DNA from 2 places in the Paraburkholderia sp. RAU6.4a genome. Region 1 is predicted to be linked to the other one. Evidence: riboswitches for the same ligand, from Rfam matches in the RefSeq annotation. Region 1 holds a riboswitch; the other holds the start of a gene.

Region 1 (5,062 bases):
CGCCGCGCTGCGCCTTCACACCTTGCTCGCGATACGGATGCTTGATCGCGCGCATTTCGGTGACGAGGTCGGCGGCTTCGATCAGCGCGTCCGGCGCATGGCGTCCGGTCACGACGACGTGCAACATCGGCGCACGCGCGTTGATCACCGCGAGCACTTCGTCGAGCGGCAGGTATTCGTACTTCAGCACGGTGTTCAGCTCGTCGAGGATCACCATCTGGTAGTCGCCGCTTTCGATCATCCGCCGCGCTTCGTTCCAGCCTTTGCGCGCGGTCGCCATGTCGGCCTCGCGGTTCTGGGTGTTCCACGTGTAGCCGTCGCCCATCGTGACGAAATCGCATTGCGCGATCGCGCCGAGGAAATCGCGCTCCGACGTATGCAGCGCGCCTTTGATGAACTGCACGACGCCGAGCCGCATGCCGTGGCCGAGCACCCGCACGGCCATGCCGAACGCGGCCGTGCTCTTGCCCTTGCCGGTGCCGGTGTTGACGATCAGCAGGCCTTTTTCGACGGTCGCGCCGGCCTGCTTCTTTTCGTGGCCTTCGCGGCGGCGTTCGGTCATGCGTTGATGCGATTCCGGATCGGTTTTCATCGAGGGTCCTGGTTTTGAGGGGCGGGATGGGATGGGGGCGCGTCGCTAAGGGCAGCATTGTTCACCGCTGCGATCGCCACCGTGATGCCGGCGTGCGCGGTCTTGCGTACGATTAGGCGCGCGTTTTGCGCGGTTGTGGTGGAGTCCGGCGCCGTTGCCGCCAGCAGCGCACACGGCTCGCACACACCGTCGACGCCGAGCTGCGCGTGTGCCGCCGCCGACGGCGACGCGATCGGTACCGCGGCGATCTGCTCGCGGCTGAACAGTTGCAGCGGCAGCTGATGACGTGAGCAGAATTCGAGCAGACCGGCTTCGTTGGCTTTGGTGTCGATCGTCGCGATCGCGCGGATCTGCTCGAAGGCATTCGATCCGAGCGCTGCGCGGACGGCGGCTTCGATCTCAGCGGCTTCGCTGTGCAAGCGGCAACCGATGCCGACGCTCAGCGTTTTGATCGCGCGTCCGAGTCCGTGTCGTGTCGCGCTCGCTGCCAGTTCGTGAGCAACGCCGGCGTCGCGTTTGGCCGCATCACGCGCCAGTGCGAGCGACGCCACACCGCCGATCACGACGATCGCCGGCGAGCCGAGCCCCGCGCGCGCCACCGCCTCGGCGAACTCGCGAAGCGGCGCGAGCACATGACGCTGCTCAGGCCGCGTCGCCGACTCGATCGCCGCGCACGGCGTGTCGGCGGACATGCCGGCCGCGAGCAATGCGCGGGCGATCTCGCCGAGCCGGCGCATGCCCATGTAGATCACCAGCGTCATGCGCGTCGCGGCGAGCGCGGCCCAGTCCGGTTCGCCACTGCCGGCGCCGTGGCCGGTGACGAACACGACGCCCTGCGCGTGATCACGATGCGTGACCGCGATACCGAGCGCCGCGGGCGCCGCGATGCCGGCCGTGATGCCGTTGATCACGTCGACTTCGATACCCGCGGCCTGTAGCGCCTGCAACTCTTCGCCGCCGCGGCCGAACACGAACGGATCGCCGCCCTTGAGCCGCGCGACGCTGCGCCCCGCGCGCAGATGCCCGAGCATTTGCGCGACGATGTCGGCTTGCGGCGTCGACGGATGGCCGCCGCGTTTGCCGACGTACACGACTTGCGCGCCGGTGCGCGCGAACTGCAGCACGTCGGGATTCACCAGATCGTCGACGAGCACGACATCGGCCTGCGCGAGCGCACGGGTGGCCTTCAGCGTGATCAGCTCGACGTCGCCGGGACCGGCGCCGATCAGCCAGGCGCGCGTCATCGCGGCGTGCATGGCGCGCGCCATGCGGTGATGGAAGAAGAGAAGCGGCGTGCGACAGCGCGCGCGGCGGTGAATATAGAGGTCATGCGCAACTGCGAATCCGGGCACGCGCGATGCCGCGCTGCTACGCCTTCACATCCGTTCCCCGCGGATTCCGGCGGCCGGCGGCGCCACGTGATGCACGGATGCAATGCGGCACCGCCTCCGCGTCTGGCCGGTATCCGGGCTGGCGGCCTCATGCGCTTCGCCTTCCCGTCCCGGTTTGTGGATTCGCGGGACAGTGGCATCAAAAAACGCATGCGCAGCACGGCGGAATCGAAGGCGAATCGAATCGCGCGCCGCAGGTCGCTTACCGTTGCGGGAACAGCACAGGTTGAACGCGCGAGGCGCTGCCTGTTTCCCGTTTAACTGCACACGCGAGCGCATGTGCGGGCACCAAACGCGCGCATACGATAGCACATGGCGCCTTGCCGGATAAGCCTCGGCGGCGCTTTCCGGCTCGCTGCGTTGCTTGACTGCGCAAGGCCGCGGGCCTACACTCGCACGCACTTTGGGTGCTCGCGTGCGCGCTCGTGCGCATGCAGTTAAACGGGAAACAGGGAGCCACCTGCTCTGGAGCGGCTAACCTGTGCTGTCCCCGCAACGGTAAGCGAAAAGCGGTTCCGGCTTGATAGCCGGGCACCGCAGTGCCGGCTTCGATGTCCTCGCGCAAGCTCGCGTGGACATTTCACCACTGGACGAGAAACCACTCGGCCGGGAAGGGGAAGCGGCGCTTTCGCCAGCCCGGATACCGGCCCAAAGAAGCAGAACGACCGCCGCGGGGATGCGGCGGCGCGTTCATGACCTCAGTTCCGCTTTCTGTATTTCCGTTGTCGCGGCAATGCCGTCGTTCGTCCCCGTGTCTGGTGATCGCTGGTACTGCTGCGCGTGCTTCATTCGCTCCATTCGCCAGCCGACGCGGACCCACGCGCGGACTTTCCGGCATACCGATCAACGCCAAGGGATGGACCTCACGATGCAAACTCAATTGCGCAAGATCCCCGTCACGATCGTCACGGGCTTTCTCGGCAGCGGCAAAACCACGCTGCTGCGGCACATTCTTCAGCATGCGGGCGGCAAGCGCATTGCGGTGATCGTCAACGAGTTCGGCGAGCTCGGCATCGACGGCGAAATCCTCAGGGGCTGCGGCATCGGTTGCGATGAAAACGGCGTCGAGACCGAAGCGCAATTGTATGAACTCGCGAACGGTTGTTTGTGCTGCACCGTGCAGGAAGAATTTTTCCCGGTGATGGAAAAGCTCGCGGAGCGCCGCGATGAACTCGATCACGTGCTGATCGAAACGTCGGGGCTCGCTTTGCCGAAGCCGCTCGTGCAGGCGTTCAACTGGCCGCAGATCCGCAATGGCTTCACGGTCGACGCGGTGGTGACGGTGGTGGACGGCCCGGCCGCCGCGAGCGGCCAGTTCGCCGATAACCCGCTCGCCGTCGATGCACAGCGCAAGGCCGATCCGAATCTCGATCACGAGTCGCCGCTACACGAGCTGTTCGAAGACCAGTTGTCGGCGGCCGATCTGGTGATTCTGAACAAGACCGATCTGATCGACGACGCGCGGCAGCACGAGGTCGAAGCCGCGATCCGCGCGGAGATTCCGCCGCAGGTGAAGATCGTGCGCGCTCAGCAGGGGCGGCTAGACCTGCATACGCTGCTGGGCCTCGAAGCGGCGTCGGAAGAGACGATCCACCTGCGTCATGACCACCACGGTTCCGCCGACGACCCCGATCATCACCACGATGAATTCGATTCGGTCGTCGTGCAGGCATCCGTACCGTCGCGCGACACGGCGCTCGCCGCCTTGCAGGCGCTCGTCGAAACCCACACGATTTACCGTGTCAAAGGCTTCGCGGCACTGCAGGGCGCGGCGATGCGTCTCGTGATCCAGGGCGTGGGGCGGCGCTTCGACAGCTACTTCGACCGGCGCTGGCAAGCGGGTGAAAATGGCGACGGCGCGTTGAGCCGCTTCGTGCTGATCGGCGCAGACCTCGACCAACACGCGCTGCAACAGGCGTTCGACGCGGCGCTCGGCGCGACGTCGAACGCGACGGCATAAACGGGCGCACCAGCATGCATCTGCTGCGCACGACGCCGGGCGGCTTCGTCGACGATACGCAGGGCGTGATCCGCATCGATCAGCAGCCCGCCGAGATCGTCGTGCTCAGTTCCGCCGACACCACGCTGTCGCTGCTCGCAAGCGTGGTGCCGCGTCTCGGCGACGGCTTTCCGAGCGTGCGGCTCGCGAACGTCACGTATCTGCGTCAGCCTGCCTCGGTCGATTTCTATCTGGACGACGTGTTGCAGCATGCGCGCGTGGTCGTCGTCGATCATCTCGGCGGCGAAACGTATTGGCCGTACGGCATCGAGCAGGTGGTCGCGCTCGCGCAGCGCAAACAGCAAACACTCGCGATGTTTTCCGGCGATCTGCAGGAAGACCCGAACCTGCTCGCGCGCAGCACCGCGAGCGCCGAGTTGTGTCAGCAGCTGTGGCGCTATCTGCGCGAGGGCGGTCCGCAGAACGCCGAGGCGTTTTTGCGCTGCATCGCGTATCGCGCGCTCGACTGGGGGCGCGAACCCGATCCGCCGCGCGCGTTGCCGGCCGCGTCGCTGTATCACCCCGAGCGCGATACCCCCATCGTCGCCGACTGGCAGGCGCGTTGGCGGCAAGACGCGCCGGTCGTCGCGATTCTGTTCTACAAGGCGCATCTGCAGGCCGCCAATACCGCGGTGTTCGATGCGCTGATCGACGCGCTCGAAGCGCAAGGGCTCAATCCGCTGCCGCTCGCGATCACGTCGCTGAAGGATGCGGTGAGCCGCGATGTCGTGCAGTCGCTGTGCGCGCAACATGGTGTCGCGCTCGTGCTGAACACGACCGCGTTCGCCGCTTCCGCGATCGACGACCCGGAACCGCTCGCGCTCGCCGGCGACGCGCCGGTGTTCCAGGTGATCCTGAGCGGCGGCAATCGCGAAGACTGGCTGAAGGACAACCACGGCCTCAATTCGCGCGACATCGCGATGCATATCGCGCTGCCCGAAGTGGACGGGCGCATCATCACGCGCGCGATCAGCTTCAAGGGGCTCGCGTATCGCTGTGCGCATACGCAGGTCGACGTGGTCCGCTATCAGCCCGACCTCGAACGGGTGGGCTTTCTCGCCGAGCTGAGCCGGCGCTGGT
Region 2 (5,062 bases), on a different contig from region 1:
TTCGGTCACCGGCGTGATCGACAGGCGGTTGCCTTTGGCGAGCACGCGCATGTCCTGCAATTCGGCATGCTCGCGCAGCGCGGCAAGCGGAATCAGCCCGATTTTCTTCCTGAACACGACGTCGACGAGCATCCAGCGCGGCGTTTCCGGCGACGATTTCGCGTCGTAGTACGAGCTCTTTTTATCGAACTGCGTAGGGTCCGGATACGCGGTCGACGAGACCTCCGCGATGCCCGCGATGCCGGGCTCCGGACAGCTCGAATGATAGAAGAGCACGCCGTCGCCGACCTGCATCATGTCGCGCATGAAGTTGCGCGCCTGATAGTTGCGTACGCCGGTCCACGGCAAGGTGCGATGAGGTGCGTTGGCGAGGTCGTCGATGCTTGCTTCGTCCGGTTCGGACTTCATCAGCCAGTAGCGCATGAATCGGAGTGAGCGTGTGAGATTGAACGAAGCGCAACAACAGCAGGCGCGTACGGAAAAGCCCCTGAAAAAGGCGCTCAAACGAAAAAACGACGGCCAAAGAAAAACGGCATCGAACCGAAGTCCGATGCCGTTCCAGATAAGGTCCCCGCCTTAGCCGCTAGGCCGGCATCCTGAACCGAGGGTTCAGAATTGGTCGCAGTTAGCAACACTTCGGGTACATCAGACTGAGTGACGCGCACACCCGTGCTACAAATTTCCGCAACCGTGCACATGGCATTGGTTCAAGGAATGTATGACCTTGGCGAACCAGGCAGGGAAGCTAAACCGATGAAGCTACAACCCAAACCGTTCAACACGTGACCGATTCGAAACCGGCCCACTACTGCTTACTGCAAGCTGTACTGCTCGATCACAGTACCTAGCTGTTCGTTCATTTGCTGCATTGTACGCCGGATTTCTTCAGCGGGAAATGCTTCTCCGTGTCGCACGCTGCTTTGCAGCTTAAGCAGTTCCGATGCCAGCGACAGCGCAGCCATCACCGCGATGCGATCGGTGCCGCGCACGTTGCTGCCGCTGCGGATTTTCTTCATCTCGGCGTCGACGCGCGCGACCGCCTCGAGCAGCGCGCCTTCCGTTTCCGGCGAGCAGGCGAGACGATAGGGTACTTCGAGAATCGATACTTCGATCTGCTTGGTGGTCATGCGCTTTCTCCGTGTCGGCTCACGTCGCTTTCCGCTTCCTCGTGTCCGGGCTGGGCGGACTCGAGCAGATCGAGCTGGTTATCCGGTTCGCTGCTCGCGCGTGCGCGCGGCAATTTTTCGAGAATCGCATTCAGGCGCACCTGAGCGTCGTCGATCTTGGCGGACAGCGCGTCGCGTTCCGCCTGCAGTGCGTCGCGCTCTTCGCGCAATTGCGCGAGTTCCGCATGCGTGGCTTGCACTTCGGCACGCGTTTGCGCGAGCTGCTCTTCGAGCGCGAGCCGCGCTTCGTTGTGGCGCTGGCTGATCGCAATCAGCTTGCCGATGTTCTGGGAGAGTGATTCGAGTTCGGTGAGCATGTGCTGCGTCCTCTAAAGACATCGCATTTTAGCGCGGAATATTACAGGTTCCGACAATTGTCTCGTTTCGAGACGTAACAGCATCGCTACGTGCAGGTTCGTTGCGTGTCGTCGTGGGTCGTCGACCATAAGGTAAAAAACCGGTAATCCATCGGACAATAACCTGCATTCAACAGAACCGATTGCGCTCCGGTTGACCTTTCTTGACGCCCCGCGAGGCCGCTCGTAAACTTCCCGCACTCTGGTGCCCGCGCGCGCTTCTCGGCGCGCGCAGTTAAACGGGAAGCAGGACGCGCGCGGTGCCAAAACCGGATGCGCGAACCTGCGCTGCCCCCGCAACGGTAAGCGACCGCATGTGATGTGCTCATGCAGGTCGGTCCTGATCGCAAGGTTGGAAGTTCAACGTGCGAGTGTGCCACTGCGCGTCACGCGTGGGAAGGCGGGATCGATGTGTCGTAGCCCGGATACCGGCCAGAAAAGAGGGACGTCCCCCCGCGAAAACGCTAAACAAGGGGGCGCCTCGTGACGCGTCGGCCTGCGGGGAAGCAGGCCGCGCACGCTATCCACAGGAATGTCATCCCATGCTGTCCCCCATCGCCCGCGCAACGCTGCTCGCGTTCGCGAACCTGCCGCTCGTCGTGCATGCGCAAAGCGCCGAGCCCGCGTCCGCGTCTGCGACGCCGTATTCGTCTTCATCGTCCGCCACGGATGCTACCGCCGCAAACGCTGCAATCGCTGCCAATGCCGCCTCCACCGATGCGTCGGGCAACCTGCTGTCGCCGATCGTCGTGACCGCGCAACGCGGACCGCAAGCGTTGCGCGATGCGATCCCGCAGACTACGCAGTTCGATCAGCAGGACATCGCCGACACGACCGCGACCGATCTGCCCGGCCTGTTGCAACTCGCGCCAGGCGCGCAGATCTCGCGCACGGGTGGCCCCGGGTCGACCACGAGCCTCTTTCTGCGCGGCGCATCGTCGACGCAATCGCTGCTGCTGATCGACGGCGTGCGCGTCGATTCGGTGAGCCTCGGCTCAGCTCAACTCGCACAAATTCCGCTCGATCAGGTCGATCACGTCGAAGTGGTGAACGGCAACGTGTCGGCGTTGTATGGCTCGGGCGCGATCGGCGGCGTCGTGCAGGTGTTCACGAAAGACGGCGGCGATCATCCGCCGCGTTTCAATTTTTCGGTCGGCTACGGCAGCTATCGCACGCAGACGCAAACGGCCGGCGTGAACGGCGCGCTCGATCAGGACGGCCGCACGACCATCAACATCTCGCTCGCGCGCACGAAGGACGACGGCTTTTCGTCGCTCAATCCGCTCGAGGCGCCGAACGCGAATCCGAACGCAAACGGCAATCTGAACGAGAGCATCAGCGCGTCGCTGCGTCACAAGTTCACCGACAGGTGGGACGCGGGCGTCAGCTACTTCCAGTCGAACAACGACAACAGCTACGACAATGCGTACGGCGAGCCCACCGATCTGAACAATCTCTATAGCAAGGTGCGTCAGGTGTCGGTATTCGCGAACGGCAAGCTGACCGACTGGTGGACCACCCACGTCACGCTCGCCGAGGGCGACGACCGCAGCGTGTCGAACACCAATGGCATCTACAACGGCCGCTTCGATACCGACAATCGCCAGTACACGTGGCAGAACGATTTCGCGCTCGCCGCGAACCAGAAGCTGCAATTCGGCTACGAGCATCTCGACCAGACGCTCGACTCCGACACGTTCGCCGCGCCCGACCGTCACGTCGATTCGGTCTTCGCGGGCTACAGCGCGCGCTTCGGCCGCAACCAGATTCAGGCCAACGTGCGACGCGACCAGTACTCCGATTTCGGTGGAGCGAACAGTTACTATCTCGGCTACGGATTCGACATCACGTCGCGCTGGAAGGTAACCGCAAGCTATTCGGATGCGTTCCGCGCGCCGAGCTTCGACGATCTGTACTATCCGATCAGCGGCAACCCGTCGATCCAGCCCGAGCGCAGTCATTCGGTCGAAGCCGGTTTGCAGTACGCGACCGATGCGCTCGGCGTGATGCGTCTGAACGCATTCCAGACGCGCTATACGAATCTGATCGACTACGTGCAGACGATCCCCGGCATCTACCTCGCGGAGAACGTCGGCCGTGCGAAGGTGCAGGGACTCGAGGGATCGTGGAGCGGTCATGTCGGCAAGACCGACGTGCGCGCATCGGTGACGCTGCAGAACCCGGTCGATCTCGACAACGGTACCGACCTCGTGCGGCGCGCGCGTCGGTTCGGGTCGTTCGCGGTGAATCGCAGCATCGGTGGATGGCGGGTTGGCGGCGAGTGGATCGTCAGCGGTCCGCGTACCGATAGCACCGGCAACCTCGGCGGTTATGGCATCGTGAATCTGTCGGCGCGCTACAACGTCACCAAAGCGTGGTACGTCAGCGCGCAAATCGACAATCTGTTCAACAAGGATTATGAAACGGCCTACTCGTATAACTCGCCGCGACGCGGTGCGTATCTCACGCTCGGCTGGCAGCAGCAGTGACGCGCGCGCCGGAGTGGCCGCATGCGTGAGCGCACGCGGATGAGTCGCGCGTCCGCTTCGCTGTGCGCCGCGATGGCGACGCCGCGCCCGATGAACGCGAAACGCGCGGCCGCGATCTGGCTCGGGCTCGCGCTCGCCGCCGTGGCGGTGCTCGGCGCGTCGCTGGTGCTCGGCAGCGTGCCGCTCGCGCCGTCGCGCGTGCTTGCGGCGCTCGTGCCGACGCACACGTTCGGCGGCACGGGCAGCAACGATCTCGCCGGCGAAATCGTGCGTACGTTGCGTTTGCCGCGCGCGCTCGCGGGCTTCGCGTGCGGCGCGTTGCTCGCGCTCGCCGGCGCGCTGCTGCAGGTGCTGCTGCGCAATCCGCTGGCCGAGCCGTACGTGCTCGGCGTGTCGGGCGGCGCGGCGACGTTCGCGCTCGTTGCGATGATCGCGGGCGGCGCATGGTGGCTCGTCGATGCGAGCGCGTTCGCGGGTGCGTTCGTGTCGATCCTGCTGGTGCTCGGCCTCGCGCGTCGCGAGCTATGGCGCGGCGAGCCGCAGGACACGTCGCCCCGTTTGCTATTGACCGGCGCGGTGATCGCGGCCGGGTGGGGCGCGCTGATCACGCTGCTGCTCAATCTCGCGCCCGACAGCCGTCTGCGCGGCATGCTGTTCTGGCTCACCGGCGACCTGAACGGCGGCGCGCTGCCGTGGACCGCGCTGATGGCGCTCGCGCTCGTGTTGCTTGCGATCGTGCCGGCCGCGCCGCGTCTGAACGTGTTGCTGCGCGGCGACGCGGCCGCCCAGGCGTTGGGCGTCGCCGTGATGCCGCTGCGTTTGCGTGTGTACCTGGTCGCGTCGCTGGCGGCGGCCGCGGCGGTGACGACCGCGGGCACGATCGGCTTCGTCGGTCTCGTCGTGCCGCACATGCTGCGGCTCGCGTTCGGCAACGATCAGCGCATGCTGCTGCCGGCGGCCGCGCTCGGCGGCGGTGTCGCGGTGATGGGCGCGGATCTGATCGCGCGGACCGTGATCGCGCCCGCGCAATTGCCGGTCGGCGTGATCACGT

The links. Region 1 has a riboswitch for cobalamin ahead of cobW (cobalamin biosynthesis protein CobW). Riboswitches for the same ligand answer to the same signal wherever they lie in the genome.
Region 2: linked by a shared signal. The riboswitch ahead of OKW40_RS20575 (TonB-dependent receptor domain-containing protein) and the one ahead of cobW (cobalamin biosynthesis protein CobW) in region 1 are both predicted to bind cobalamin.

Annotation. Positions count from the first base shown of each region.
Region 1 covers NZ_JBNDKQ010000003.1:2,713,828-2,718,889, forward strand. Annotated here, with positions in the region: gene cobO (cob(I)yrinic acid a,c-diamide adenosyltransferase) at 1-592, opposite strand, end outside; gene OKW40_RS37105 (cobalamin biosynthesis protein) at 589-1,083, opposite strand; partial or broken gene cobA (uroporphyrinogen-III C-methyltransferase) at 1,099-1,836, opposite strand; cobalamin riboswitch at 2,032-2,291, opposite strand; cobalamin riboswitch at 2,372-2,649, shown strand; gene cobW (cobalamin biosynthesis protein CobW) at 2,852-3,943, shown strand; partial or broken gene cobN (cobaltochelatase subunit CobN) at 3,958-5,062, shown strand, end outside.
Region 2 covers NZ_JBNDKQ010000002.1:3,397,376-3,402,437, forward strand. Annotated here, with positions in the region: gene OKW40_RS20555 (EVE domain-containing protein) at 1-423, opposite strand, end outside; RNA gene ssrS (6S RNA) at 565-746, opposite strand; gene OKW40_RS20565 (cell division protein ZapA) at 813-1,127, opposite strand; gene OKW40_RS20570 (ATPase) at 1,124-1,483, opposite strand; cobalamin riboswitch at 1,709-1,973, shown strand; gene OKW40_RS20575 (TonB-dependent receptor domain-containing protein) at 2,065-4,011, shown strand; gene OKW40_RS20580 (FecCD family ABC transporter permease) at 4,051-5,062, shown strand, end outside.